3 regions of the Chryseobacterium sp. FR048 genome follow, and region 2 is predicted to be linked to each of the others. Evidence: riboswitches for the same ligand, from Rfam matches in the RefSeq annotation. Region 2 holds a riboswitch; each other region holds the start of a gene.

Region 1 (10,658 bases), on a different contig from region 2:
ACTGATCGTTCAGTTTTCCTTCCAGAATCTCTTCACAAACCCTGGCAATCATATCTCTTTTTTCCGCCGGAAGTACTCCCAGATCTGCATTGGCATACGCAGCTGCCTTTTTCAGGTAGGCAAAAGCTTCAATGATTTCATGAGGCATGGAACCTTCCGGTCCGATTTTGAAATTGTTTCTTGAACGTTCCGTCTGTGCACCCCAAAGCTTGTCTGCAGGGACCTGCACTTCTCCCATGGTGTCTTTTTCTATTCTGTAATTCATTGTGATTGAAATTTTTATAAAGTTACTGATAACCGAAGAATTTCACAATTTATAATCATTATAAATATCAATGGAAATGACTGATTTTACTCATATTTTTTTAAAGGAAGCCGTATTTTTGTACAAACAAAAAATTGAATGGAATTTAGATATCAGGATCCGTATCCAATTCAGAAAGATGATACGGTGTACAAAAAGCTTACATCAGATTATGTAAAGGTTGAAAAACTTGGGGACAGAGAAATTTTGACTGTTGACCCGAAAGGATTGGAATTATTGGCTGAGGAAGCTATGGCAGACGTTTCATTCATGTTACGTTCTTCTCATTTGGAGAGCCTTAAAAGAATCATTGATGATCCGGAAGCTACGGATAATGACAGATTCGTTGCCTATAACCTTTTACAGAACGCTGCTGTTGCCGCTGAGGGAGCTCTTCCTTCATGTCAGGATACAGGTACGGCAATCGTAATGGGTAAAAAAGGAGAAAATGTATACACAGGAGTAGATGATGGGGAATACCTGAGCAAAGGAATCTACAATACTTACCAAAAAAGAAACTTAAGATATTCTCAGGTCGTTCCTTTAACGATGTTTGATGAGAAGAATTCAGGATCAAACCTTCCGGCACAGATTGATATTTATGCTAAAAAAGGAGATTATTATGAATTCCTGTTCCTGACAAAAGGAGGAGGTTCCGCAAACAAAACATTCTTATACCAAAAGACGAAATCTTTACTGAACGAAAAATCTCTTGAAGAATTTATCAAAGAAAAGATCTCAGATCTTGGAACAGCAGCTTGCCCGCCATACCACTTGGCTTTGGTAATCGGAGGAACTTCTGCAGAAGCTAACCTTGCAGCAGTAAAGAAAGCTTCGGCAAAATACTATGACAACCTTCCTACAGAAGGAAACGAAGGCGGTCAGGCATTCAGAGACCTTGAGTGGGAAGCTAAAGTTCAGAAAATCTGCCAGGAAAGTGCGATCGGAGCACAGTTTGGAGGGAAATACCTTACTCACGATGTAAGAGTGATCAGACTTCCAAGACATGCTGCTTCTTGCCCGGTAGGAATGGGAGTTTCCTGTTCTGCAGACAGAAATATCAAAGGAAAAATTACAAAAGACGGGATCTTCCTTGAGCAATTGGAACAGGACCCGAAAAGATTCTTACCAGATACACCACCACACCTGGAAGAAGCCGTTGAAATCAATCTGAATAAGCCAATGCCTGAAATTCTGGCTGAGCTTTCAAAATATCCGATCAAAACAAGATTAAAACTGAACGGAACATTGATCGTAGCAAGAGATATTGCTCACGCTAAGATCAAAGAGATCATCGACAGCGGAAAACCAATGCCGGAATATTTCAAAAATCACCCGATCTATTATGCCGGACCGGCAAAAACTCCGGAAGGAATGGCTTCAGGAAGTTTCGGACCTACTACGGCTGGAAGAATGGATGTCTATGTTGACGAATTCCAGAGCCACGGCGGAAGTATGATCATGTTGGCAAAAGGAAACAGAAGTAAAGATGTTACCGATGCCTGCAACAAATACGGAGGTTTCTATCTGGGATCTATCGGAGGACCTGCAGCGATTCTTGCCAAAGACAATATCGTTTCTGTAGACGTTGTAGACTTCCCGGAACTGGGGATGGAAGCAGTAAGAAAAATCGAAGTAAAAGACTTCCCGGCATTCATCATTACCGATGATAAAGGGAACGATTTCTTTGCAAACCTTGCTCATTAATTAGTTTAAAATCAAAATAAATAAAAAAATAGAACGCTGATCTTTTGTGTAAAAAAGAAAAAAGTTCTATTTTTGCCTAAAATCTTTAAGAGAATGATAACGATATTATCAGCATTTTGGCCGTTCTACCAGTTCCTATGGACTGTATTCTTCATTACTATGTTCTTAGTAGGGTTCTGGTGTATTTTCATGTTCTTCGGATTAGTAATCCCAATGTGGCTAACTGAAGGTTTGAAAGAGTATTTCGGAAAAGTAAAACCTTTCGACCCAGAAGATATCAGAAGAAAGCTTATTACTGAGCAGGAAGGTGTAGAAACAATCTACAGCCAGCCTAAAGGGAACGGACCTTTCATTCACGATCACGGACATCATCATTAATTGATTGTCATTGCTTTTTCACCTGAATTCTGAAAAAGTAATATCAAAGCAAAACAACATATATAAACCGCTTAAGCAATTAGGCGGTTTTTCTATTTATTGTTCCGGAGATGCTCGGGAGAAATTCCGAATCTCTTTTTAAAAGCCCTTGTGAAATTCTGGAGGTACTCATATCCGCACTCAATGGCGATCTCCTTGATCATGATTTCCTTATCAGCGATCAGTTTTTTAGCTTTCAGCATCCGGAGTTCAGCAATATAATGGGCTATAGTAGTATGATATTGAGCCTTGAATTCCTTTCTTATCGTATTTTCATTCATCCCGATAAGCTTTCCGATCTCTTCGGCCTTTATATTCCTGTGGTAATTTTCATCGATGAACTTTCGGATCATTTCAGGCGTTTTGGGAATAGATTCCAGAGTGTCTTTTTCATTGAACTGCTCAAGAATAAGAATGAGAAGCTTGCTGATCTTAGCTTCTATAAATAATTTCTGAAGAATTCCTTTTTTGGTAGACTTTACGATCTCATTAAGAATCATATGCATTTCAACCGTCATATCCGGAGGAGTTTCCTTGTGGAGAAATACAAAGTGATTATTCATCATATTCTTCATGATTTCTTCATTTTCCTGATTCGATTCAGGGCTGAGAAGTTGTGAAATATAACGATAGCTGAGTTGAATGTGTAAATATCTGAGAGGATCTCTGCCTTCTGTCCATAGTTCTGACCCTTTTTTCTCCGGAGAATAGTACAGAATATACTGGTTTTTCCCGAATAGAAATTTAGGGTGGGAGTCAATAGCTTCCAGGTAAATATCAGAACTTAATAAAAAAAGGAGATGAAAGCTGGCTGTATTTTCAGAAATATAAGTCCCTGAAATGGCTTCATTTTCAGAATTATCCTGCACAATTTCAATTTCTTCAGCACTGAAAACCATCCTTCTGTTCGGTTGCTTCCTCATACAACATATTTTTAACAGACCATCCCCCATTCCAAGCCTCTTTCTTGAAACAGGATAACTAAAAGTTGGGAAATGATAACCCGGGATTAATTATGTACGGTACTTTTGCGCAAAATTAAATTAAATTTAGAATAAATAAAAATAATATCGATATGATTGAAAATTTATCTCTTACCATTCGAAATCTAAGTGCTGGAATATTGCTCACACTTATGACGGGAGTTCCTTTGCAGGCCCAGGGGACGGGTCTTCCGCAAAACTGTAGCGATCCGGGAAGTAACGTAGGTGATACCGGCTGTGTCAGATTTGTATATCAGGGACAGCAGGTAACGTATGCTACCGTAAGAGCAAAAGATGGAAATATATGGCTTCAGCAGAACCTAGGAAGCTCACAGGTGGCGACCGGGATGGATGATGAAAATTCTTATGGAGATTTTTTCCAATGGGGAAGATGGGATGACGGTCATCAGCTCAAAAACTCTCCTCTGGCATCCGTTCCACAAGTGAACAATCCTGATGGACTGGCAGGAATACATTCATTTATCATAGGTTCGTCCGGATGGTGGGATACAAATGCACTGTCGGATACCTGGGCCGGAAAAAATGTAACAGAAGTTACGGACGCAGTAGGGATAGATCCCTGCAAAGCAATAGGAGCGGATTGGAAAATGCCCTCCCAACCGGAATGGAAAACAATTACCAGTACTGAAAATATTACGAGCCCGGGGAAAGCGCATGCAAGTAATTTAAAACTTCCGGCAGCAGGTTACCGAAGCAATTTAGACGGTGATTTTACCTTTGTTGGAAAAAGAGGATATTACTGGAGTTCAGATCCTACAGGTATTGGAGGTAAATATCTGTATGTGGGAGCAACAGTTGCAAATGCTTCTGCAGGAGCACCGAGAGGACAGGGAGCTTCGGTAAGATGTATCAAACCCGCAGCATCATTAGGAACTGCTGAGGTGAGACTGAACAGCCCGGCAATAGGCATTTATCCCAACCCTGTAAAAGATATTATTACCATTAAAACAGATGCTCATGTAGAAGCGGTGAATATCTTTAATGCGGTAGGTCAGAAGATGAAAACTGAGTTCTCGAACAACCGGGTTGATATAAGCAGATTCCCTTCCGGAGTATACATGCTGGAGTTAACATTTAAAAACGGACAATCCATTTCTAAAAAGATTATAAAAGACTGATCCTTTTTAAGGGTAGCAACCAATATATTGACCAAATTTTCGTTCATATAAAAAATATAGTTCATTACAATTACTTTTATTGGAAGGCTCATGAAATTTTCATGGGTCTTTTTTTATGAATAGTGAAGGATTTGCTGAGGAGAGAGTAAAAATGACTGTCAAAAAAGAAAATTAGTACTATATTCGATAAAAATAAAGATATGAAAAAGTTTTATTTTGTTGTTTTTCTTCTCATTACCATGGGGGCTTTTGGGCAGATTAATTATACCATTACCCCTTCTCCTTTTAATGAAACCGATGCAATTACGCTCACGGTACCAGGAGATCAGATCGATGAAACGGCCTGGGGCGTATCCAATAATTCAATTTATATCTGGTCGTGGTCTTTCGATACCAACTATCAGAATACTCAGGACTGTCCTACCAACGGAAGCTGGAATAACTCCAATGACCAGAATAAGCTAAGCTATAATGCAGGAACCGATACCTATTCTCTGACATTGACGCCCACTACGTTTTTCGGAAGAACAGGAATCGGACGGTTCGGGTTTTTATTAAAAGATAAAACCGGAAGCCATCAGACTATGCCGGATATTTTTGTGAATGTAGGGATTTTAAACCTGAATTTAACCCATCCTCTGGCGAATAGTCTTACTTCGGTTCCGGCAGGAAATTCAATCAATATTACCGCTTCTACCAACGTAAATGCAACCTTTCAGTTGAAAGCCAATGGGATTGTTGTGAACTCTATATCTACTCCTTCACAGGCTTTTAGCTATAACTATACAGTTTCTCAGGATGCCAATATGGAGTTGATTGCCACTCAGGGCTCAAGCTCCAAAAGTACTTCATTCATTTTGCAGGTTCCCAGGAATGTCATTTCTGAAGCCGTTCCAAGCTGGATCAGACAAGGAATCAACTATCATCCGACAGACCAGACAAAAGCAGGCCTTGCCTTATATGCACCCGGGAAAAACTTTGTACATGTAATCGGAAGTTTCAACGGCTGGGCGGTAAATGATGCCTATCTGATGAAAAGAGATACTACCAATCCTGATCTTTACTGGATCGAGCTAACCGGGTTGACTCCACAGCAGCTGTATTCATTTCAATACAGGACAAACGATTTAAGAAAAGTTGCAGATCCTTACTCTCCACAAATCCTGTCTTCCTATGACGATCAATGGATTTCATCCTCTACCTATCCGAATTTACCGGCATTTCCTGCTGGGCAGGGTTTTGAAGTTTCAACATTCAAAACCGGACAAACTCCATACAACTGGCAGGTGACCAACTTTCAGAGACCGGCGAAAGAAGACCTTATTGTCTATGAATTATTACTGAGAGATTTTACACAGGAGAAAAACTGGCAGTCTCTGATTAATAAGATCTCCTATCTTAAAAATTTAAAGATCAATGCTATCGAATTGCTTCCGATCATGGAATTTGACGGAAACCTTTCCTGGGGGTACAATACCTCTTTCCACTATGCATTGGATAAAGCCTACGGAACCCCTGAAAAATTTAAAGAATTTGTAGATCTGTGCCATCAGAACGGAATTGCAGTCATTCTTGATGTAGCATTCAACCATGCCACAGGACGGTCCCCTTTAGTAAGACTTTGGAATATCGATCCGGATGGTGACGGCTATGGAGATGTGGCTCCGGATAACCCTTACTTCAACCAGGTTCCGAAACATTCCTATAATGTGTTCAATGATTTTAACCATTCCAGTTCTTCAACGCAATATTACGTTGAAAGATGCCTTCAGCAATGGCTGTCAGAATACCGTATCGATGGGTTCCGTTGGGATCTGACCAAAGGATTTACCCAAAGCTGTTCCGAAAACGATGAAACCTGTACCAATGCTTATCAACAGGACCGTGTAGATATTATGAAACATTATGCAGACAGACAATGGTCCATTGATCCCAATTCTTATATGATTTTTGAACATCTAGGCACAGATGCTGAAGAGCAGCAATGGGCGAATTACAGAGTAGCAGAAGGAAAAGGAGTAATGCTTTGGAACAAACAGACAGAACCTTATAATCAAAATACGATGGGCTATAAGGAAAATAGTAATTATGACCGGATGAATCATAGTCTTCACGGTTTTACCGATATGCGTGCCGTGGGATATGGAGAAAGCCATGATGAAGAGAGACTGATGTTTAAAAATCTGGCCTATGGAGCAGTCAACGGAAGCTACAATGTAAAAAATCTGAATACCGCCCTTGAAAGAATGAAAACTTTCGGAGCCACATTCTTTACCATTCCAGGACCGAAGATGATCTGGCAGTTTGGAGAACTGGGCTATGAATTCAGTATTAACAGATGTGCAGACGGAACCATCAACAGCGGATGCAGAACAGATGAGAAACCTATAGCTTTTACCTTAGGCTATGATACGGATATAAACAGGAAAGCAGTGTATGATACCTGGGCGAAGATCATCGATATCAGAAATACCCATCAGGTTTTTAAATCCAAAACATACAGTATAGAGTCGAACAATCTGGCGAATGATCCGGATGGACTGATTACCAGAATTTACGTTTATGATAATACGCTTAATGGTATGAAAAACGTAGTGGTTCTGGCTAATTATTCCACTTCAGTACAGAATGTCGTTCCCTATTTTCCTTATACCGGACAATGGCAGAATCTGATGGATGATACCGTTTCCAATATCACTTCTACAACTGTACCGATTACATTGCAGCCAGGAGAGTTCAGAATCTTTGGAAATTATACAGGATCTTTATCCACAGCAGATGTGAATGCGGCAAATAAACTATCTCTTCAGATTGCAGATAATCCGGTAAAGAATGGTCAGGCAAAATTGATCTTTAGCAAAGCAAAAAACGGGGAAATCATTATTTCTGAAATGAGTGGTAAAAAACTGAATACCTTCAAACTGGATAAAGAAAGCGGAACCTATGAAGTGAATGTAAAATATCCTGCAGGAACTTACCTTGTTCAGCTGAAATCAGACACGGGTACTGCTTTACAGAAGATGATCATTCAGTAAACTAAACATTAAATCATAAAAAAAATGAAAAGGCAAATTCGCGAATCAGCGAATTTGCCTTTTTGCATATTTAAAAAAATACTCTACCTTTGCAGTAGATTTATCAAGAAAGGTGGAGGGATTTGGCCCTGAGAAACCTTAGCAACCTGCACGATTCCAGAAGTGTAAAGGTGCTAATTCCAACCCGATGGGGGAGATAAGCGAAATCAATATTCTTATATGAATTCCTTTTCCTGAAGTCTTGTGTAATCTGCGGATTGATCCGCTGGAATATATTATTAACTGGCAAGAGAAAAAATGAAAAAATTAAGTACAGCCGTACTACTGCTTGGGACAATTCTGATTGCTGCCCAGGAGCAGGAGGAAAAAGGAAAACAAATCGAAGATATTATCATCGTAGGTAACCGTAACGCGAAAAGAACAAAGCTGGAAACACCGGTTCCCGTAGACGTGATCAATATTGAAAAAATACAGAAGTCTTCACCTCAGATGACCGTTCAGGATCTGCTGAACTATGTTATCCCGTCGTTCAATTCCGTAAGGCAGTCTGCATCAGACGGGACAGAGCATATTGATCCTGTCACTTTAAGAGGAATGGGTCCGGATCAGGTTTTGGTATTGGTGAATGGAAAACGGAGACATACAACTTCTCTGGTCAATTATCAGAATACGGTGGGCAACGGTTCAGTAGGAACAGACATGAGTACAATTCCCGTGATTGCTATTGAAAAAATAGAAGTTCTAAGAGATGGAGCGGCTGCCCAATATGGTTCTGATGCCATTGCCGGAGTCATCAATATTATCCTTAAAAAAGATATAGGAGCTTCTGCAAGCGCCACCTATGGACTGAGCGGAAGAAATGATGGAGAAACCTACCAGGCCGGGGTCAACTACGGAACTTCTCTGGGGAAAAAAGACAGCTATATCAACCTTTCATTACAACTTAGCCATAGAGGAAAAACAACAAGAACCCAAAATCATGACCTGGATATTTTCGGAGATCATTTTGCGTATGAATTTGCACCCAATTTTGATGATGCAAAAAAAGCAGATGACGACGCAATCAGAGCAAGAGGATTGACTCGTGATGATTTTAATTTTCAGATCGGAGATGCACAGATCAGGCAGGGGCAACTGTTTTTTAATGCAGAATACCCTCTGAATGATCAGCTGAAAATCTATTCTTTTGGTGGATTCAGCATCAAAGAAGGAAAAGGATATGGTTTCAGAAGACTTCCGAGTGAAACCTCGAATGTCGTTGCATCCATTTACCCGAATGGGTTTCAGGCGGTATTGGGATCTCAGATCTATGATTTTTCCTATGCCGTGGGAGCGAAATATAACGTGAATGACTGGCTGGTGGATCTGAGCAATACTTTTGGAAGCAATACTTTCAATTATAATGTCAGCAATACAAATAACGCATCCTTAGGAGCGAAATCTCCAACCCGTTTTTATGCAGGGGCTCATAGCTTTCTGCAAAATACGGTGAACCTTGATGTTTCTAAAAATTTAAACCAATTCAATATTGCATTTGGAGGAGAATTCAGATTCGAACAATATCAGATTAAGCCCGGAGAGGAGGCTTCTTACGCACAGTATGATATTAATGGAAACATCGCTACTGACGGCTCAACGGTGAGTGGAGTTGGAGGATCGCAGTCATTTATAGGCTTTTCACCCCGAAATGCATTGAAAAAAGACAGATATTCCACTGCGGTATATGCTGATATTTCGTATGATCTGGATAAAAAACTGAATATTGATGCGGCAGCAAGATTTGAAAACTATTCCGACTTTGGAAATACCCTGAACGGAAAGCTGGCTGTGAGATATGAATTTGTAAAAAACTATGCTGTACGGGCAGCTGTAGGAACAGGCTTCAGAGCACCTTCTCTTCAACAGCAGTATTTTAATAATTCTTATGCGGATATATCCACTTCAGGGTCCAATATTGTGACCAAAGGGATTTTCAGAAATGACAGTAAAGCAGCCGAGGCTCTTGGATTTGATCATTTAAAGCAGGAAACCTCGGTGAATGGAAGTGCCGGATTTACTTTAAAACCAGCCAAAGGTTTATTCATTACCCTAGACGGTTATATCATCAAAGTAAAAGACAGAATCGTTATTACAAGTAATATTACAGATCCCCGACTATCAGATCCGGAGGTCGTAGGCACAGGAAATGAGGTAGAAAGTGGAAGATTTTTTGCCAATGCTATTGATACTGAAACAAAAGGAGTTGATCTGGTGGTTTCCTATGACTGGAAATTGGCTGGTGGAAACCTGAATATTAACCTTGCCGGAAACTATACGGAAACCAAAATAACAGATTTTCATTTCCCTGAAAAGATCAGTACACCCAGAGATCAATATTTCGGACCGGATCAGATCAACATCATTGAAACACTTTCACCCAAGACAAAGGCCTCATTAGGTTTGAATTATGGAATAGGGAAATTTAATTTTCTGGTAAGAAATACTTATTTTGGTAAAGTGATAAGAGACGGTTTTCCGTTTGGTGAAGTACAGGAATTTTCTCCCAAGGTCGTTACAGACATCAGTGTAGGATATGATATTACCAAACAAATCAATCTTACCGTAGGGGCCAATAATGTATTGGATGTTTTTCCGGATCTTCAGGTCTATAAAAATTCGTATTATGGTGTGTTCAAATATGCACCGGTGCAGATGGGAACACTGGGAAGTTATTTCTTCGGAAGGCTTAATTTTAATTTTTAATCATTAAATGAGTACAGTTTCACATAAAATTGGATGGAAAACAGCTGCGGCCATTGTGGTTTCCAATATGATAGGGACAGGTATTTTTACCACTCTGGGATTCCAGCTGTCTGATATTACCAATACCTACAGTATTTTTCTGTTGTGGATCATTGGAGGAATTCTGGCTTTGTTCGGGGCATTCTGTTATGCCGAACTGGGATCTTATTTCAAAGGAAACGGAGGTGATTTTATTTACCTTAAAGAAACCTATCATCCATTGTTCGGATACCTGATAAGCTGGATCTCACTCATTATAGGATTTTCATCACCTGTTGCACTGGCAGCGCTG
Region 2 (10,658 bases):
TTCAGTAAAAATAACTAACTCTCAAGGTGGAGAGCTTTCGTTTTCGTTTGAAGGATATGGTTTTAGACATTACACTCAAGGAACAGGTGGTACTTTATATGATCCAAGGGTAAACTTCCCTGTTTTTCAGACAAATTAAAATTATCAAATTTAACTGTAAAACCTGCGGTGAAATCATAGATAATAATATTATGATCACATATGATAATTTTAACGATAAAGACAAATTAAGCACAGTAAAGATTGGCTTCGTGGATAGCAATAAAAAGAAGAAAGCATTATATTCATCAAAAAAATAACAGGTGTTTCTTCAAACAATTCAAAAAAAGCCACCGCAAAAGCAGTGGCTAAAAAAATCAAATCTAATTATTGGACTGTATATTATAAATTCGGGTTATTCTCAGATTCTCTCTGTGGAATACTGAATAAATAGTAATTGCTGTTCGGTACGAAAGCAGTCTGATTAGGTAACGAAAAGACAGAATGACCTTTCCCGTCAACCGTTTTCACTGTTCCTTCCGGAGTGGTAACCTGAACCTGAATTGGTTTTCCCGCAGCATCTACGTAAGGGTTTCTCACTACACTTCCCTGAGTTCTGATAATATCTGAAAGAGAGAATCCTTCTCCGAACAGTTCTTTTCTTCTTTCAATCAGGACTTCTTTCACTACCTCACTCTGTGCCAGTGAACCTGTATACACATTGGCTTTCCTTGCTGCTTTTAACTGGTTTAAAACAGTAACCGCCTGAGATGTATTTCCATTTCTTGCCTCAGCCTCAGCTTCGATCAGATACATTTCTGCAGCTCTCATATAAACAATATCGGCAATAAGAGTAGGCTTAAATTTAAATTTTGCATATCTCAGCAACCCTTCTCTTCCTTTCTGCCCATCCCATGAAAATAACTGGTATCTGACATCATTGGTATCAAACAAATCTTTAAAATAAGGGTCTGCCATAAAGCTATAATAATAACTTCCTGAAGAAGACACATCCAGATAGTGGAAGGCATAGCTCGCATCAGACTGTTCCTGAGTCTGCTTGTGGCCCCAGATCCATTCTGCATTCTCTATATCATTAAACCCTTCTTTATATTTTTCAGGAGCCATGAAAGCAAATCCTTCTCTTGCAATTCTGGCAGAAGCTGCTGCCTTACTCCACTCACCGGTATTCAGGTAAGTTCTGGCCAGAATTCCGTTGACAACATTTCTATTGATCTTATCTTTATTGTTTCTTGAATAGCCTTTCAACAGGTTGTCTGCATCCGTAAGATCACTTTTAATTAAAGTATAGATTTCTTCCAGACTCGCTTTCTTTTTTCCCGGTGTATTTATTGTAGAGGGTTCCGTATAGATAGGAGCCGTCAACGCTGATTTATCTTTTAAATAGCTGAACTGATAAAAGCTGGCAATATTCAGATAACAGAAAGCACGTAAGGCTTTAGCCTGTCCTTTCACCTGATCTTTTTTCGCCTGACTTCCTTCTGTACCGTCGATTTTTGCAATAACATTGTTCATGTTATTGATTGTAGAATACAGCATTGTCCAGATAAACAACGGTCTTCCAGCCGTAGTATTGACCATTTCTGTAAAGTCATAGGTCGATGAAAATCCATACTTGTTTCTGATAACTGCGACATCACTTCCCATAGCATCACTGGCTCTCAGCACCGTTGAGTAGCCGATATTAGCATAAGTTGTTCCGTCATTATTGAATTTTGCCCAGGTTCCGTTGATTACGGTTTCTGCACTTTCAGCTGTTTTGAAGACTTCTTCACTATTTGCCTGATCCGTTGGAGCTGTTGTCAAATCATTTTCACAGCTTGTCAGCGACCATAATCCGAGGAGAGCAAAAGATAAATATTTTAAATTTTTCATTGTTTCAATTTTAAAAGGTTAAAGAGTCGCCTGAAGACCAAAAGTGATGGTTCTCATTGCCGGATACCTGAAATAAGTGGTTCCATCCAATGCCTGTTCAGGATCCATCCCTTTATGTTTGTAGAAGGTCAATAGGTTTTCTGCCTGGACATAAATTCTGAATTTCTTCAGCCCTATCTTTTCAAAGTAATCCGAAGGCAATGTATACCCTAAGCTTACATTCTTAAGCCTTGCATAGGTTCCTGAATATAAAAATCTTGAAGACGTTGAAGTCCAGTTGTTGGTTGTCGTACTCAATCCCGGAACATCTGTATTAGGATTATCAGGTGTCCATCTGTTCAGAATTTCCGTTCCCCATGAACGTCCGCCAGAGCTTCCGTTATGCAGAAGCGAAGTATAATCTCCATCCAGGATTTTTCCTCCGATCTTAAAGGTCAGCAATGCTGAGAAATCAAAGTTTTTATAATTAAGGCTGGTACTGATCGCTCCTGTAAGCTTCGGTAATGCTGATCCCTGTATTATTTTTGTTGCTTTAGAATATTCTGAAGTTGTTCCTACCACCTCATTTCCGTTAGCATCTTTAGAAATAGTTTTCCACAATGGCTTTCCGTTGCTTGGATCTACTCCTGCCCATTCCTGAATAAAGAAATCATATACAGAACCTCCTTCTCTCAGCTGCTTGGTTCCTACAACAAGCGGTCCTCCGGGCAGTTTGGTAATCTTATTATTTAAAGTACTCAGGTTAACATCTACATTCCATTGGAAATCTTCATTTTTGATGGGAGTTGTGAAAAGTGAAAATTCAAAACCGGTATTCTGTATTGTTCCTACATTCGCCGGATAATCACTGATCCCCAAAGAGGGAGCAACGGGAACATTGAAAAGAAGATCCTGGCTCTTTCTTTTAAAATATTCAATATTACCTTTAATTCTATTGTTCAGAATAGCAAACTCCAACCCTACATTCAGGTTAAGATTCGTTTCCCACTTAAGATTATTTGTTGCCGCTTTTTCCAGCGTTGTCCCTGCTTCCCCACCAAGAGTCAGTATTCTGTACAATTCCTGATAACCATAGTAAAGGGGTTGTCCGTTTGGACGCAGTAATTTATCATTCCCCTGTCCTCCGTAACTTGCACGTAGTGTCAACTGATTGAAAACATTGAGGTTTTGAATAAATTCTTCATTTGAAATCTTCCATGATCCTCCTACAGACCAGAATTTCCCCCATCTGTTGTCTGGATCAAATCTTGAAGACGCATCTGCTCTTCCTGAAGCTGAAAGGAAATAGGTATTGTTGAAGTCATACTCCACTTTCCCCAGGTAACTCAGCAAACTCAGTTTGTTACTGTAGCCTCCAAAGTTGACCAATAAAGAAGCTGCATCAGGCTCATAATAATAAGGCAGGGAGAAACCGCTTCTTGATCCTGAAATAGTCTGATAATCGTATTTATAGAATTCCTGTCCTGCTAAAACATTAATGTGATGCTTCCCAAACTTTTTATCATAGGTAAGAATATTACTTGTTGTGTAAGAAAGCGTTCTTGTATTGGATTTCGTCACAGAACCGCCAATTTCAGATCCTTGTCCCAAAAGCGGATTGGAATAGAAATGTCCGTTATAGTTCACAAGGTCAACAGAAAAGCTTGTTTTGAATTTCAACTCCGGCAAGAAAGTAAATTCCATAAATCCTTTTCCTGAGAAGTTATCTTCTTTGTTTTCATTTTTATCCAGTGGCAATGTTGCTGCCAGGTTCTGATTCTGAAGCGCACTTGTAGGTCTGTATTTTCCAAAGTCGAAAATTCTGTTTCCAGCAGCATCCAAAACATAGGAACCATCTGCATTTCTTTCATAATACGGATAAAATGAAGGAACTACTCTTGCTGCCTGAATAACGTTGCTTGCTTTGGAATCCGAAGAAGTAGGCGCCTGCTGAATACTGTTCGTATAGTTTAAATTCACTCCGACATTTAACCATTTCTTCACTTCAGAATTGATCTTCAATCGGGTATTATATCTTTTAAATCCTGATTCAATGGCCAGTCCTTTATCATCCAGATACCCAAGGGAGAAGAAATAGTTGCTTTTCTCGCTTCCACCGCTGATGTTAAAATCCACCTGATTTCTTGAAGCCATTCTTTGCAAAACATCCCTCCAGTCATCATTCCATAATGGAGTTGCTCCTGGTAATAATTTCCCGTCCGTTCCTACCGGTTTTGAATAACCTGATCCGTAAGGATTGATTCCAAGCATTGACACCAGATTATCAGATGCCATCTGTGCGGCTTGCTGAGAAGAGATTTTATCAGACTTATAACCGTTTCTCAACGCTTCCCAGTACAATTGAAAATACTGATCTGTATTTACCTGCTCATAGTCTTTTACCGCTCTTCCGGAAAATCCCTGGCTGATGTTAAGGTTTACTTTTGATTCTCCTTTCTTCCCTGACTTTGTTGTAATGATAATAATCCCGTTCGCACCTCTTGAACCATATAAAGCACTTGCCGTAGCATCTTTCAAAACACTGATCGATTCAATATCAGCAGGGCTTATCGCGTTAAGGTTTCCATCAAAAGGAATTCCGTCCACAACGTACAAAGGATCGCTGGACGCACTCACAGAGCCAATTCCTCTGATTCTGATCGTAGCAACAGCTCCGGGTTGTCCGGAAGAACTTGTGGTCTGAATTCCCGCTACCTGCCCTTCCAGTGCTTTGGTAATATTGGTAACAGGCCTGTCGTTGATTTTATCACTGGAAATGGTTGCTACAGAACCTGTATAACTGTTTCTTTTTGCCTTTCCATAGGCCACAACGACCACTTCATCGATCTCCTTTTCACGGAGTGTATCTTTTTTCGGTTTGGAAGTCTGTCCATTTACTCCTGCAATTCCCAGGAAGAATGCAGCAACTGGCGGAATCCAAACTTTAGAATTAAATAAATATTTATTAATCATAATCAATTTTGTTTATCAAATATTAAAATTTTGCCCTTTGCAGAAAAGTCAGCAAAGGGCATCGATAAATACGATAAACCAAATGCTTATTTTTCCTTTATAGGCTGAATGTAACACCTTACGCAACGCAGGTTGTTAAGACTTCACAGGGTCAGTTCCCTCCGTCTTTCTTTATAAGCCGATCGAAATTATGTTTGCAAAGCTATAAATATTTAGTCTACAAAACAAGTAGACTTATTTATTTTTACCTAATAATTTTTCAAAAATTAACGTAAATTTTATTAAAACCCGTTACAACAAAGCATTGTAAAAATTAACACTTTCGCAAACATGACAAATATCATTAAAAATACCACAATGAGTAAAAAGAAAACGAAGCAGGAATTTTTAATCATTAATTGAAAAAACTTTTTAATTTTATAGTATGAAAGTTTTGATTATAAACGGGCCTAATCTGAATCTTTTAGGCACCAGGGAACCGGAGATCTATGGAAATGTATCCATGGAAAGCTATTTGGAAATATTAAGTTCTGAGTTTCCGGCTCATGAATTAAACTATTACCAGTCTAATATTGAGGGAGAGCTTATCAACAGGCTTCAGGAAGATGACTTTGATGCGGTAGTGATCAATCCTGGGGCTTTCACCCATTACTCCTATGCGATCGCTGACTGTTTAAAGAATATTCGAAAATCTAAAGTAGAGGTTCACATCAGCAATATTTACAAAAGGGAAGAATTCCGACAGAAATCTGTAACAGCAGCCTGCACAGATGCTGTTTTATCCGGGTTTGGGATGGATGGCTACAGGCTTGCTATATTAAGTCTTAAGTAGTCAAGGCCTACCATGAAAATCAACGATAAAGTTTATTGTAATTCCATAGGGAATTATCGCAACCAACTAACGAAAAGAAAGTCATATACTATTGAGGAAATACATTCAGATTCCGGAAACCTGAGAATCTGTAATGATGAAAATAAATTGAAATGGTATTCAAAATTCTACTTCAGCCCCGAGCCAGAACCTGAAATCACTTTAATTCATATTGATGATGAAATAATGAATCCGGAATCTGATGATATAGAGGTGACCATTACATTCTCTAATAGTGATAGATATTGGCTCACTTTTACTACGCCGAAATATCTGGAAGATCGTCTTGAAACGGAGCCTTATTTTTCATCAAGTCATTTTCTGATTGTCAAAAATCTAAGTGAAGAGGTTATAAAAACTATCATTTACCAACTGGATGATCAAAATGAGTTGATCAGCAATTGCAAAAAATATTAAAAATAGAAAAGCCTCATCAGTGATGAGGCTTTTCTATATTGAAAAATAATCTTATTAGATTGTTTGTTCCTGTAATTGAGGTCCTGAAGGGATTAATCTCTTACCTTCTTCAGTATCGCAATATTGTTCGAAGTTTTTGATATATCTTGAAGCAAGATCTTTTGCTTTTTCTTCCCATTCTGAAGCATTTTCGTAAGTATCTCTAGGATCTAAAATACCTGTAGAAACGTTTGGAAGTTCAGTAGGAATTTCAAGGTTCATGATTGGAACCTGAACTTTAGGAGCGTTATCAATAGAACCGTCAATGATGGCATCGATAATTGCTCTTGTATCTTTTAGAGAAATTCTCTTACCGGTACCATTCCAACCTGTGTTTACTAAATATGCTTTAGCTCCGTGTTCTTTCATTTTTCCGATCAATGTTTTAGAGTACATTGTTGGGTGTAATGTAAGGAATGCTTCACCAAATGCCGGAGAGAAAGATGGCTGAGGTTCAGTAATTCCTCTTTCAGTTCCTGCTAATTTAGAAGTATAACCGCAAAGGAAGTGGTACTGAGCCTGATCTTCGTTCAGGATAGAAACCGGAGGAAGTACTCCGAATGCATCTGCTGAAAGATAAACGATCTTCTTCGCATGACCAGCCTTAGATGGTAATACAATTTTGTTGATATGATAGATTGGATAAGAAACTCTTGTATTTTCAGTGATAGATCCATCAGTATAATCTGCTACTCCATCGTGAATCACAACATTCTCAAGAAGTGCATCTCTCTTGATTGCTCTGAAAATGTCTGGTTCTTTTTCTTCTGAAAGGTCAATTACTTTAGCGTAGCATCCTCCTTCATAGTTGAATACTCCGTTGTTGTCCCAACCGTGCTCATCATCTCCGATAAGGTATCTTTTCGGATCTGCTGACAAAGTAGTTTTTCCTGTTCCTGAAAGACCAAAGAATAAAGCTACATCTCCTTTTTCACCTACGTTTGCAGAACAGTGCATAGAAGCCATCCCTTTTAATGGAAGGTAGTAGTTCATCATTGCAAACATCCCTTTCTTCATTTCACCTCCGTACCAAGTACCTCCGATGATCTGCAGTTTTTCAGTAAGGTTAAACATTACGAAGTTCTCGGAGTTTAATCCCTGAGCTTCCCAGTTAGGATTGGTTGTTTTAGAACCGTTGATTACTGTGAAATCTGGTTCTCCAAAGTTTTCCAGCTCATAGTGAGAAGGACGGATAAACATGTTGGTAACAAAATGCGCCTGCCATGCTACTTCCATGATAAATCTTACTTTAAGTCTTGTATCTGCATTTGTTCCACAGAAAGCATCTACAACATAAATTTTCTTAGCTTCGGAAAGCTGGTTCATCACTAGTTCTTTACAAGACCCGAAAATTTCCGGCGTAGTGGGTAAGTTTACTTTACCATCCCAGAAAATTGTATCTCTTGTAACATCATCCTGAACAATATATCTGTCTTTAGGTGAACGACCTGTGAAAATTCCTGTTTTTACTGATACCGCGCCCGATTCCGTAAGTTCCGCTTTCTCAAACCCCTGATTTTCAGGAGAAACTTCAGCCTGGTATAATTCTTCATAAGAAGGATTACACACTACTTCATAGTTTCCTTTAATCCCTAATTTCTCTAAATCCTGGATGATTTTAGTGTTTTTCATTTTACTTATATTTTCTATTTCTTTATTGACTTCAACAAAAATAATATTAATTATTTGTTAAAGGTGGTTTAAATATACTGATATAAGTCAGAATGACAAATAAAAAAACAGGATTGTAAATTATTGATTATAAATTAATTATATCTGACCATTCAAAAACAGTCGTAAAACCTTTCTCCCAAAAATAGTCTTTATAGTCCCCAAATTTGGCACTCATCACGAAATCTCCGCCCCATGCACCCAAACTTTTGACAAATACAGGGCAATCAGGGAATATTTTTTCTTTAACTGTAGGAATACCAAGAAAATCAGCAATTTTTCGTTCATGAATCATCATTAATTCGGAAAAATTTTCCAATTCATTGCATAACAAAATTTTCTTTGTGATATTCGAAAACTCATTGACCAATTCCGGTGACTTATTTTTCGACTTATAAAAATTGATTCCTTCTCTGCTATCCTGCTTCTGATTTAAATGAATAAAAATCAGTTCATTTTTAAAGGGAGGATTAAAGTCTACCTTTTCATATCTGATCTCAGGTTTACTCTGGAAAAGAACTGCAGATTTCTCTTTGGCAACGGCGATGTCATAGCCACTGCCTCCCAAACTAATGGTATTTAAGTGAAAAGGGTCAATTTCCGCCCATTCCGCAAGGTTATTCATCAGCGTAGAGCTGCTTCCAAGACCAAAGTCTGCGGGAAACTGAAGGTTTGTTTTTAAATGATAGGTAAAATCATTTCTGAATTGAGTGGTGGAAAGCTGCTGAACATTCTTTAAGGTCTTTAGTATAAATTCAGCGCTTGATGGAATATTGGTTTCAAGGATCTGCCAGTTTTTGTAATCGATGACAGCCTTTAACCAGGGTTTATTCTGATGGAGCGCTTCCCAAAGAATCAAAGACTGATGATCATCCTTTTCTTCAAAGAAAAACTCTTGTCCCAGCCTGGTAGGTACCGCTAAGACAAGAGCTCCATCGATCGCGAAATATTCTGAAGTAAGCATAAGCTTGCCCGGTGAAAAAATCGCTTTCATATATTTTTTTAATTAGATCGCTGATGTAGCGTCTACAGATCCGTCAATTTTTTTGATCAATCCCTGAAGGGTTTTTCCTGGGCCTACTTCTACGAAGTTTGATGCACCATCTTTAATCATATTCTGAACAGACTGTGTCCATTTTACAGGACCGGTAAGCTGAGCGATAAGGTTTTGCTTGATCTCATCAGGGTTGGTTACCGCTGTTGTTGTGATATTCTGATATACAGGAATCGTTGCTTTTCTGAATTTTGTTTTCTCGATTGCAGCAGCGAGTCTTTCCTGTGCAGGCTGCATCAAAGGTGAATGGAAAGCTCCGTTTACAGGTAATAATAATGCTCTTTTTGCTCCTGCTTCTTTCAGTTTTGCACATGCTTCTTCTACTGAAGCTGTTTCTCCTGAAATAACCAATTGCCCTGGGCAGTTATAGTTAGCCGGAACCACTATTCCACTGATCTGAGCACAAATTTCTTCTACTTTGGCATCTTCCAATCCTAAGATTGCGGCCATAGAACTTGGATTTGCATCACAAGCTTCCTGCATTGCCTTAGCTCTTTCTGATACCAGTTTCAAACCATCATCAAAAGATAAAACGCCATTCGCTACCAGTGCAGAAAATTCTCCTAAAGAGTGTCCTGCAACCATTTCAGCGCCAAGACCGTTTACAGCTTTTAATGCTGCTACTGAATGTATAAATATTGAAGGCTGGGTAACCTCTGTTTTTTTAAGATCCGCATCCTCTCCGTTGAACATAATGGAAAGAATATCGAAACCTAAAATTTCATTGGCAGATTCCATCAGATCTTTAATATCTTTTCTAGAATCATACAACTCTTTTCCCATTCCTACGAACTGAGAACCCTGCCCTGGAAATACAAGTGCTTTCATGTATTGAATTAAATATTATGCAAATATAACTATAATGTTAAGAATATTCTCTTAAACAGCTATAAATCATTTAAGGTACTAACCTGATTACTCTATACCCTGTATTGACGTAAGCTCCGTTAGCCTTTGATTTTACAAACTCAAATTTTGTAGCAAGCTGAGTCTGAACTTTATTCATCTGTTTAAAGATTTCTCCTTTTTTATTTTCTCTGGTCAACATGTCATTTACGACATCAAAACCTACAATAGCATATTTTGGTGGTGTCTTGCAATATTTGCTCTTATAAGCAGCCAGTATTTCTTTTTCAAAACTACCGTCAGTATTGATCTTTCTATCCATCAGATACACCAGACTTGCCTGGCTCAGCTCATCCACTTTCTTTTCGAAAATTGGGGAATAGAACATACTGAATGCCTTTACACCCTGTACTTCTTTGGATAAAGCGACCACTTTATTCGCAAAAGCATCACCCGCAGCATTATCATCATTGGCAAGAATGGCAATAACAGGAGCAGACTGCCCTGTCATCATATTCTGATCCAGCTGAATATCTGCTGCTGAATTGACGATGATCACTTCAGGATTTTTTACTGCTTTTTCAAGACCTGATTTGATATAGTTGGCATTTTCTTTCTTAGCATCTGCCACTACATAGATTTTCTGATTAGAATAAACCCCTTTTACCTCTTCGACGATTTTATCAGCGTAGGTTTGGTTGTTGGTTTCTACAATAATAAGATTGCTGTAATTATATAATTCCGGTGTGTTGGCAAATGGCGCTACTACCGGTATTTTTTGATTTTTAGTAAAGTCCAGAACATCAATCACATTCGACTTGAAGAACGGACCGATAATAAGGTCAGTGTTCTCAGGGTTAATCTGAGTAAGAGAATTTTTGAAAGAAGCTTCATTTCCTGAATCTACGATCTTAATATCCAATTTCTGCCCTC
Region 3 (10,658 bases), 170 kb from region 2:
ATCCACATTAGGATAGGCATGATGGCTTGCGATATGCCTTTTTTTCCAGATATAGGAATTGGCGCCTATAAAATCAAAAATGTGTAAGACCATCCAGTTTAGCCTTTTGCTTTTATAGATGTTGTTATGGGCTGCTTCATGGATTAAATTCAGATAAATCAGAACCAGGAAAATACCCATTAAAACAAAACTCAATATATAAGCCCAATGTTTTTCAGCATTAAACAAGGCAAAGAAATATAAACCTACATAGATCAGGGGCAGCAGTATAGCCTTCATCTGAATATAAATATCACGGTTTTCAGAAATGGCTTCTACCCGTTGGTTTACTTTCTTTCTCAGTTCATTAAACAGTCTGGCGTCTTCTGAATCTTTTAAGTAACTCGGCTTTTCCATTATATTAAATTTTGTGATTTATTTAAAGATAATATTTATAACCCAGCCCCCATTCTTGATTTTAATTAAAAAAATCTATCTTATTACACAAATTCTCTCAATTTTCTTGGCGGATAGTTTGCCACCAGATCTGCAATGGCTTTGATATGTTCCGGAGTGGTACCACAACATCCTCCAATAATATTGATTAAACCTTTCTCTGTATATTCTTTGATCTGTCTGGCCATATCTTCCGGAGTTTCTTCGTATTTCCCAAAAGCATTCGGCAATCCTGCATTCGGATAGGCTGAAACATGGAATTCTGAATTATGAGCTAGGGTTTCCAGATAAGGGGTCAACTGATCTGCTCCTAAGGCACAGTTGAATCCAACACTTAGCAGGTTCAAATGGGAAACAGAAATCAGAAAAGCTTCTGCAGTCTGTCCGCTCAATGTTCTTCCCGATGCATCTGTAATGGTTCCTGAAACCATAATCGGAATTTTGATTCCTCTTTCATCCTGAATTTCATCAATTGCAAACAAAGCAGCTTTTGCATTCAGGGTGTCAAAAATAGTTTCCACCAAAAGAATATCGGAACCTCCGTCTAATAAAGCTTCGCATTGCTGTTTGTAAGCTACTCTCAATTCTTCGAAAGTAATGGCTCTGTATCCTGGGTCATTCACATCAGGACTTAAGCTAGCGGTTCTGTTCGTAGGTCCTATAGATCCTGCCACGAATCTAGGCTTATCCGGATTTTTTGCTGTATACTCGTCACAGGCTTTTCTGGCAATTTTTGCAGACTCATAGTTCAGTTCATACACCAACTCTTCCATGTGATAGTCTGCCATTGCAATGGTTGTTCCGGAGAATGTATTGGTTTCAATAATATCAGCTCCTGCTTCCAGGTATTTCTTGTGAACTTCTTCAATGGCGTGGGGCTGCGTCAGGGAAAGAAGATCATTATTTCCTTTTACAGGATGCTCCCAGTCTTTGAAACGTTCTCCACGGTAATCTTCTTCTTCGAATTTGTATCGTTGAAGCATGGTTCCCATGGCACCGTCCAGGACGAGGATGCGTTCTTTAAGGGCTTTGTTTAGGGATTCTATATTTGTCATAGTGTGTATTGCTAGGTGATAGGACTTCGTTCTATCTGGGGTTAAATCGCCCCTTTGGGGCTCTTTGTCAATTAATCTAAAGCCTGCTTTAAGTCTGCGATAATATCGTCTACATTTTCCAGACCTACTGAGCAACGTACTAAACCTGCCGTGATGCCTACTTCGTTTCTTTCTTCGTCTGACAGCTTAGAATGTGTTGTTGATGCCGGGTGAGTAACGATCGTTCTTGTATCACCTAAGTTGGCAGAAAGCGAACACATTTGTATCTTATCCAGGAAGTTTCTTCCGCCCTCTATTCCACCTTTTATTTCAAAGGCAACAATATTTCCACCAAGCTTCATCTGTTTTTTGGCTACTTCATAGCTTGGGTGGGATTTCAGGAATGGATATTTTACCAATTCTACATTAGGATGGCTCTCTAAAAACTCGGCAACTTTCAATGCATTTTCACAGTGCTTTTCAACACGGATTGCTAATGTTTCTAAGCTTTTTGATAATACCCAGGCATTAAAAGGAGATAATGCAGGCCCTGTATTTCTTGCGAAAAGATAGATTTCTCTGATCAGGTCTGCTTTTCCTACTGCAATTCCACCTAATACTCTTCCCTGTCCGTCGATCAGCTTCGTTGCAGAATGTACAACAACATCCGCACCATATTTGATCGGCTGCTGAAGATAAGGTGTTGCGAAACAATTATCTACAATAAAAATAAGGTTATGCTTTTTTGCAATTTTCCCGAAAAACTCCAGATCTAGAATTTCTATTGCCGGATTGGTAGGTGTTTCCAGATATAGGATCTTTGTATTAGGCTTAATATACTGTTCTACATTCTCTGCATCTTCGGCTTTGAAGTAAGTGGTTTCAATATTCCATTTCGGGAAATACTTGGTAAACAAGGTATGAGTAGACCCGAAAACAGACTGACAGCTTACAATATGATCTCCCGCACTTAGCAAAGCTGCAAATGTTGAATAAATAGCTGCCATTCCTGTTGCAAAGGCGTAACCTGCTTCAGCTCCCTCCATTTTTGCAATCTTCTCTGTAAACTCAGATACATTTGGATTGGAGAAACGGCTGTATAAGTTTTTAGGTTTTTCTTCAGCAAAGCTTGCTCTCATATCTTCAGCATCCTGAAAAATAAAACTGGAGGTAAGATATAATGGAGTGGAATGTTCATCAAACTGAGATCTTTCAGTCTGGGTTCTTATTGCTGATGTTTCGAAATTTTCCATATAGTTTTAATTAATTTACCGATGTATGGATCTAACAGTGTAACAATGAGATTCTTCGTTTTGCACAGTATGGCAATTAACAATCATGGGTAAACTGTTACCTTGTTAGATTCCTACATTAATTTTATTTTGTTTCACTTAGTCTTAAAATATCTCCGAAAACTCCTCTTGCTGTTACCAGAGCTCCGGCTCCGGCTCCCATGATCACGATTGGATTTTCACCGTAGCTTTCTGTATAAATTTCAAAGATGGAGTCTGAACCTTTTAATTGTCCTAATGCTGAAGTGGCAGGAACAGAAATCAGTTTTACGTCTAATTCGCCTTTGTCTTTCTGTAAATCACCGTGCAGATCACCAACATATCTCAAGACATGGCCAGGTTCCTGGTTTTCTTTTATTTTTTGGTATTCATCATCTAGTTCTTCTAATCTTGAAAGGAATTCTGATTTTGAAACGGAAAGTAAATTCTCAGGAACCAGATTCTGGATTTTAATATCTTCGAACTCGTTGATCAAATCTAATTCTCTTGCCAGAATCAATAGTTTTCTTGCCACGTCATTTCCGGACAGATCTTCTCTTGGATCCGGTTCTGTGTATCCTTTTTCCAGAGCTTCATTGATGATGGTTGAAAATTTATCCTCTCTCAAAGAGAAATTGTTGAAAACATAGCTCAATGTTCCGGAGAAAACACCTTTAATTCTCGTTATATTTTCTCCTGAAAGGTGTAATAATTTGATGGTATCAATTAACGGAAGCCCGGCTCCTACATTGGTTTCATACAGATAACGTCTGTTCTTTTTGTTCAGGGTATATCTTAACTTACGGTATTCTTCGATAGGAAGGGTGTTGAAAATCTTATTGGAAGAAACCAGATCGAATCCGTTTTCTGCGAGTGCATGATAATTTTTAACAAAATCCTTACTTGCCGTGTTATCCACAACGATAAAGTTCTCCAGTTGATTTTCATTAGAGAAATTGATCAGCTCTTCTACATTGGATGGGTGCTCCGCTGTCAAAACCTCATCACTCCAGTTAGATTCAAAACCTTTTTTATTGAATGCAATTTTTTTGGAATTGGCTACTGCTACTACTTTAAGGTCGATATTCTTACGTCTTTTGATCTCTTCTGAAGATTCCAGAACCTGATCAATCAAAGTTTTCCCTACATTTCCGTGGCCAATAATCGCCAAATGAACGGTTTTCGGTTTTTTGAAAATTTCGGATTCGATGATATTTTTCGTTTTTTCGTCCTGTGAGGAAGTGACTACAATATTGACTCTGTTTTCTCCTGCGATCTGATTTAAAAGTAATGGAAACACATTATTTCTAGCCAGTTCAGCAAGAACTTTATTGAAATCTTCTGCTACAAATCCGATAACAGACACATTATTGATGCTATAGATCTGTGAAACTTTTCCTGATTTTCTTTCTGCCTCGAATTCATCGATAAGACAAGCAACTGCTTTTTCGGCGTCATTTTCGTGAACCAAAATAGAAATTCCGTTTTCTATGGCTTGCTGGGAGATCACTCCTACGCTAATTCTTGCTAAAGTAAGCGCTTTAAAAATTCGTCCGTCAATTCCGATTTCTCCTAAGAAATCTTCGCCTTCAAATTTGATAATTGACCTGTTCTTTAAAAATTTTATTTCATTAACCTTTTTCATTAGTCTATAAGATGTTTTTTATGATATTATTTAATTGTTGATATTCCATTAGGAAGGCATCATGCCCATGCATAGATTGGATCTCGTGATAAGAAACGTTCTTCTTTTTCTCTTTTAAGCTTTCAAAACACATTCGGATTTCAGAAGCCGGGAAGAACAAATCTGTATCTACGGAGATCATGTGCATTCGTGCTTCTATCTTCTCCAGTGCGGCTTCATCGGCATTAATATTCATCAGAAGGTGGTTCATCAGTCTGTATGCTTTTAAACTAAACCTTTCGTTTAGTGCATTACCATGATATATCAGCCAGTCTTCTGATTCGAGCCGCTGTTTATCCTGATTATATTGAGTTTGAAATCTGTCATTGAGCGATTGTGGGGTTCTGTAACACAACATGGCATGAATTCTCGCTTTTTGTAAAGGTTCATCCTGTGAATTCAATAAGAATTTCTGAACTAGGCATTGTGCGTGAAGCCAGTCGTGGGTTCTGTAATCGCAGGCTATAGGAATAAAAATTTCTGCAAGCTTAGGTTGCTTTGCCAGCATTTCCCATGCTATTCCTCCTCCCAGAGAGCCTCCAATAATGGCATATACATTTTTGATATGTAAAGCTTCCAGCCCTTTCAGAAATAGATTGGCTATATCTGAAGGGGTAAAGTCTTCATAGTCTTCAATTAAAAAATCGTCATAACCGTTTCCGGGTATATTGAAACACAGAACTGTGTATTTATTGGTATCAACCACCTGATTTTCTCCTACAAGCTGTTTCCACCAACCTTTTTCTCCAGATACTGCAGAGTTTCCGGTAAGGGCATGATTGATCAAAATGATGGGAGCTGTAAACAGGTCTTTCCCGAAAAGCTCATAGCTTAACGAGATACGATATTCCTTTTGGGAATAGGTCTGATACGAAAGATTAATATAGTTTAGTTCTGTTTTCAATTCTATTATTTTAATACAATTGAAAATGCCACAGGAAATGGCTGAAAAGAACTTCAGTAAGTTATCTGTCCAAAATAATTTTGGTAGAACGTAGCACCTTCTTTGCTTGCACAAAGGGTTGCTAAGGTTTCATAGGGTCTAATCCCTCAACCTTTCTTGATAACATTTTCAATATTTGAATGAACGAATGGTGCAAAGGTAGTTCTTTTATTTTAATTTCAAAAAAAAATTATTTTAATATTAAAAAAAGCCTTTAAATACAAGTCTTTCAGAACTATATTAATTATTATTCAGATAGAAAGAATTGGAATTATTTTACAAAAAAACTAACTTCGTATTGAAAAATGATGATATATGATCGCCGAAAAGGAAAGATTACAAGATAACAAATGGAAAAACTGGGGACCTTATGTAAGCAACCGGCAATGGGGTAATGTACGTGAAGATTACAGCCCAAACGGAAATGCATGGAACTTTACCAATCATAATAATGCCGAGAGCTATGCCTACCGCTGGGGTGAAGAAGGTATTGCAGGAATCTCCGATGTAAAACAGCTTTTCTGTTTCGCTTTTTCATTCTGGAATAAGAAAGATAAAATGGTAAAGGAGCGTTTCTTTGGTCTGAGCAACCCACAAGGAAATCATGGGGAAGACATTAAAGAAATCTTCTATTATCTGGACAATACACCTACGCATAGCTATATGAAGATGGTGTACAAATACCCGATCAATGAGTTTCCTTATGATGAGCTTCTTATTGAAAACGGAAGACGAAGTAAACAGGATCCGGAATATGAAATCTTTGATACCGGAGTTTTCGATAATGATGAATATTTTGATATTTTCATCGAGTACTGCAAGGCTGATCACAACGATATTCTGGCAAGGGTTACCATCTGCAACAGAAGTCAGCATGAAGCTCCCATTGTGGTCATTCCTACTGTCTGGTTCAGAAACAACTGGAAATGGGGGTACAATACTTATAAGGGAGAGATGAATGCCTATTCTTATGATGACAGCATCAATATCGGGCATGACAGTATTTCAATCAAAAAGCTGTATTCAAGAAATTCTAATGTACAGCGTGTATTCTGTGATAATGAGACCAATACGTCTAAGCTTTATGGAGCTCCTTTAGCTGAAAATAATTATTTTAAAGATGGGATCAATGATTTTGTTATTCATAGGTCCAACACCGTTAATCCTGAACATAAAGGAACGAAAGCGGCTTTTCTGATCGATGAAATGATTGAGGCAGGACAGTCTAAAGTTTTTGAATTCAGGCTGTGTCCTGATGAAACGGATGAACCTTTTGCTAATTTTGACGAAATCTTTACTGCCAGACAGACGGAAGCTGAAGAGTTTTATAGCGAAGTTCAGTATGATACGGTAAACGAAGATGAAAAGAATGTTCAAAGACAGGCTTTTGCCGGACTTCTGTGGAATAAGCAATTCTACCATTACAATATCGGAAAATGGCTGAAAGGAGATCCTAATTTTGAAGCTCCAAGAAATTTCAACGAATATGTAAGAAATACGGAATGGAATCACCTTCACAACAAGGATATTATTTCCATGCCTGATAAATGGGAATATCCCTGGTATGCTACGTGGGATCTGGCATTTCACTGTGTTCCCTTTTCTATTATTGATGCCGAATTTGCCAAAGGGCAGCTTTTATTACTGACCAAAGAATGGTATATGCATCCTAACGGACAGCTTCCTGCCTATGAATGGAACATGAGTGATGTAAACCCGCCTGTACACGCATGGTCCTGCTTCCGTGTTTTTAAGATTGATGAGAAAAATAATGGAAAGCCAGATCTTTTATTCCTTGAAAAAGTTTTCCAGAAACTTCTTTTGAATTTTACCTGGTGGGTCAACCGTAAGGATAAAAACGGGAAGAATATTTTCGGAGGCGGTTTTCTTGGGCTTGATAATATCGGTGCTTTTGACCGGAACATTGAGTTAAAGGATGGCCAGCACCTTGAGCAAGCCGACGGAACAAGTTGGATGGCAATGTACGCCTTGAATATGATGCGAATTGCGATGGAGCTTGCCCAATATTATCAGGTATATGAGGATATGGCCATCAAATTCTTTGAGCATTATCTGTATATCGCCGAAGCCATGGAAAATCTGGGGGAAGGAACGAAAGGTTTATGGAATGAAGAGGATGGCTTTTTCTATGATGTTCTCCAGCTTGGAAACGGAGACAGTGTTTCTTTAAGATTAAGAAGTATTGTAGGATTAATTCCTTTGTTTGCCGTAGAAATTGTGGATCACCGCCTACTGGAAAAGATGCCCAACTTCAAAACCAGAATGGAATGGATCTTAAAAAATAAACCAGAACTCACGAAACTTGTTTCTCATTGGGATGAAGAAGGACACGGAAGAAAGCATCTTATGAGTATTCTCCGTAAAAACAGATTGACAAAGGTATTAACAAGGATGCTGGACGAAAAAGAATTTTTAAGTTCTTATGGAATACGGGCCATGTCTAAGGTATATGAAGAAAATCCGTTTGTATTCTCGGTTCACGGAACAGAAAATGTAGTGTATTATACTCCTGCAGAAAGTGACAGCCGAATGTTTGGTGGAAACAGTAATTGGCGTGGCCCCATTTGGTTTCCGATCAACTTCCTGATTGTAGAAAGTCTGCAACGTTTCCATTATTATTATGGCAACAGCTTGAAAGTAGACCTCCCTACCGGAAGCGGAGATAAGAGAAATCTTGATGAAGTGGCACAAAATATCAGTAAAAGGCTCTGTTCGATTTTCTTAAAGGATGAACACGGCCAACGAGCTTTCAATGGAGGAAATCCAAAGTTTAATTATGATGAACACTTTAGAGATTATATCACCTTCTTTGAATACTTCCATGGAGATAATGGAAGGGGTGTGGGAGCTTCTCACCAAACCGGTTGGACAGCCACTGTGGCGAAGCTGATCAAGCCGAGACTTACTTTTTAATGAATAATAAAAACCTGGATATTCTTATCCGGGTTTCTTTTTGTATGTATTTTTTGCCACGGATGTACGAATGATTCTTTTTGCATAAGATCTATACAACTATATTTTTTATTGTATAAATCCTTCTTTATTAAATATTAGGTATTATTATCTATTATCTTATTCGTGCATCCGTGGCAAAATAAAAAATGAGGCATTCAAGCCCCATCAAAATTTATATTTTTTCTCCGTTTACATAGACTTCGTAGCCTATTTCTACATTCGGTTCTAAGGTTTTTGATACGGAACAATATTTTTCAAAAGACAATTCTGCTGCTTTCAATACTTTTTTAGGATCAATCTCTCCTTCTAAAAGGAATTTCACTTTAATAGATTTGAAAGGTTTGGCATCATCTACCTGAACTCTCTCACCTTCTACCTCTGCCTGAAAACTCTTAATCTCCTGGCGCTGCTTTTTTAAAATAGAAACTACATCAATCCCGCTGCAGCCTGCCACTGCCATCAGTACACTTTCCATTGGGGATACTCCTTTTGCTCCGGGCTGAGAAGTATTGTCCAAAAGAATAGAATTTCCCTGGCTATTGGTACATTCAAATAAAAAGTCGTCGTTGATTCTGTTAAGTGTTATTTTCATTGTTGCTTGTTGCTTGTTGCAAAGTTATAAAATTCCTCTCGCTTTTATTTCCAAATATTTATTGATAACATCGATATTCAAATTCTCGGGAAGGGTATATACGGTATAGATTCCATATTTGCGGAGCTCCTGAATAATGAGTTTCTTTTCAAATTCGAATTTCTCAGCGACAATTTCATCATAAATCTCCTGCATATTTTCAGGATTTTTATTGATCAGTGTCTGCAGCTCGGAGTTTTTGAAAAATACAACTACCAGCAAATGGTTCTTGGCAATTCCGCGGAGATATTTCAACTGGCGGTTGAGCCCATCAAGGGTTTCAAAGTTGGTAAAGAGTAAAATAAGGCTTCTTTGATTGATAGAATATTTTACATCCTGGTATAAACGATTGAAATCACTTTCAAAAAAATCGGTTTTAATGTTATAAAGTGCTTCTGAAATTTTTTTCAGCTGTCCCGATTTATTGTCGGCGGCAATTTTATTCTCTGCTTTTTTCGAGAAAGTCATCATTCCTGCCCTATCTCCTTTTCGGAGAATAATGTGTGATAATGCCATAGTAGCATTGATCGAATAATCCAGAAGGCTTAATCCGTTGAAAGGCATTTTCATCGTTCTTCCTTTATCAATCAGCATAAAGATCCGTTGTGATCTTTCATCCTGAAACTGATTGACCATAAGCCGATTGGCCTTGGAGGTTGCTTTCCAGTTGATTGTTCTGATGTCATCTCCAGGGACATAGTCTTTGATCTGCTCAAATTCCATGGTATGTCCCAGCTTTCTGATTTTCTTAATTCCACCCAACAAAAATTCGCTTTGCAAAGCCATCAGCTCATATTTTCTCAGGTGAATAAATGATGGATAAGCAGCCAATGTTGCATCTTTCTGGAATGTATATCTTTTTGAGACCAGTCCTAAAGGTGAAGATGCATAGATATTCAATCCTCCGAAATGATATTCTCCTCTCTCTTTGGGTTCCAGGGTATACTGAAAAAAGGTATTGGACCCTGGGCTGACCTTCTTCTCAATTAAAAAATCTCTTTTCTGAAACTGGAAAGGGATTTCATCAATGATCCTGGTGTTTATTGTAAAATTGTAGTTGTTTTTAATATCAATTTTCACAAAGTTTTCGTCACCGTTGGATAGTTTTTCCGGTAATATTCTCTGAGCCTGTAATGCATTTTTATGATTAAAAAGCAACAGATAATCTACCATAGCCGCAAGAAAGCAGATCAACAAAACAATGTGAGCCCCCCACATCAGGACCGGAAAGAAAAATGCTAAGACATACAGCACTCCCACTCCTATGAGTGTAAAGAAAAAGCGTGTATTGATGTATAAGTTTTTCATTATTTAGGTGGCAGGTTGCAGATTATAGGTTTTAGGTTTTAGATAAATACTCATTCGCTTTATCCCGATCATTATTATTGTAAGGAGTTGATTAAGCCATTTAACATTTTCGAAATTTCTATAATCTCATGATTTAATTTTAAATAATCCTCTTCTTTTAAAAAATTGAGATTTTTTGAAATTATTAATTGTGTTTCCACTTCTGCACAACTGCCTCTTGATATTTTTAAAAATTGCAGGTAATCAGGCTTGCTTCTTCTTGAATTTCCTTCGGCAATATTGGATGGTATAGAAACGGAGGCTCTTCTAATCTGTGATATTAGTCCATAAACTTCATTCTTAGGAAAAGCATCTGTAATTCTATAAATTTCAGTAA

What was found. A riboswitch is a leader RNA that binds a small molecule or an ion and turns the genes downstream of it on or off. The one in region 2 is predicted to bind S-adenosylmethionine.
Positions count from the first base shown of each region.
Region 1: it holds a riboswitch for S-adenosylmethionine, as region 2 does, so the genes downstream of both, AC106K_RS26710 (TonB-dependent receptor plug domain-containing protein) here and AC106K_RS15595 (SusC/RagA family TonB-linked outer membrane protein) in region 2, are expected to answer to the same signal.
Region 3: it holds a riboswitch for S-adenosylmethionine, as region 2 does, so the genes downstream of both, AC106K_RS14800 (alpha/beta fold hydrolase) here and AC106K_RS15595 (SusC/RagA family TonB-linked outer membrane protein) in region 2, are expected to answer to the same signal.

Region 1 covers NZ_JBXDSE010000014.1:75,887-86,544, forward strand. Annotated here, with positions in the region: gene fumC (class II fumarate hydratase) at 1-265, opposite strand, end outside; gene AC106K_RS26685 (fumarate hydratase) at 404-2,011, shown strand; gene AC106K_RS26690 (hypothetical protein) at 2,105-2,389, shown strand; gene AC106K_RS26695 (helix-turn-helix transcriptional regulator) at 2,482-3,351, opposite strand; gene AC106K_RS26700 (T9SS type A sorting domain-containing protein) at 3,504-4,550, shown strand; gene AC106K_RS26705 (alpha-amylase family glycosyl hydrolase) at 4,751-7,585, shown strand; SAM riboswitch class I at 7,683-7,788, shown strand; gene AC106K_RS26710 (TonB-dependent receptor plug domain-containing protein) at 7,883-10,327, shown strand; gene AC106K_RS26715 (APC family permease) at 10,335-10,658, shown strand, end outside.
Region 2 covers NZ_JBXDSE010000005.1:178,286-188,943, forward strand. Annotated here, with positions in the region: gene AC106K_RS15585 (hypothetical protein) at 1-139, shown strand, start outside; gene AC106K_RS15590 (RagB/SusD family nutrient uptake outer membrane protein) at 382-1,875, opposite strand; gene AC106K_RS15595 (SusC/RagA family TonB-linked outer membrane protein) at 1,894-4,827, opposite strand; SAM riboswitch class I at 4,911-5,007, opposite strand; gene AC106K_RS15600 (type II 3-dehydroquinate dehydratase) at 5,252-5,659, shown strand; gene AC106K_RS15605 (hypothetical protein) at 5,672-6,115, shown strand; gene pckA (phosphoenolpyruvate carboxykinase (ATP)) at 6,170-7,786, opposite strand; gene AC106K_RS15615 (GYDIA family GHMP kinase) at 7,914-8,819, opposite strand; gene fabD (ACP S-malonyltransferase) at 8,832-9,707, opposite strand; gene AC106K_RS15625 (LysM peptidoglycan-binding domain-containing protein) at 9,778-10,658, opposite strand, start outside.
Region 3 covers NZ_JBXDSE010000005.1:10,369-21,026, forward strand. Annotated here, with positions in the region: gene AC106K_RS14780 (fatty acid desaturase family protein) at 1-396, opposite strand, end outside; gene AC106K_RS14785 (homocysteine S-methyltransferase family protein) at 480-1,490, opposite strand; gene AC106K_RS14790 (O-succinylhomoserine sulfhydrylase) at 1,562-2,722, opposite strand; gene AC106K_RS14795 (ACT domain-containing protein) at 2,847-4,385, opposite strand; gene AC106K_RS14800 (alpha/beta fold hydrolase) at 4,390-5,328, opposite strand; SAM riboswitch class I at 5,387-5,494, opposite strand; gene AC106K_RS14805 (MGH1-like glycoside hydrolase domain-containing protein) at 5,683-8,301, shown strand; gene AC106K_RS14810 (OsmC family protein) at 8,516-8,935, opposite strand; gene AC106K_RS14815 (DUF58 domain-containing protein) at 8,960-10,282, opposite strand; gene AC106K_RS14820 (four helix bundle protein) at 10,357-10,658, opposite strand, start outside.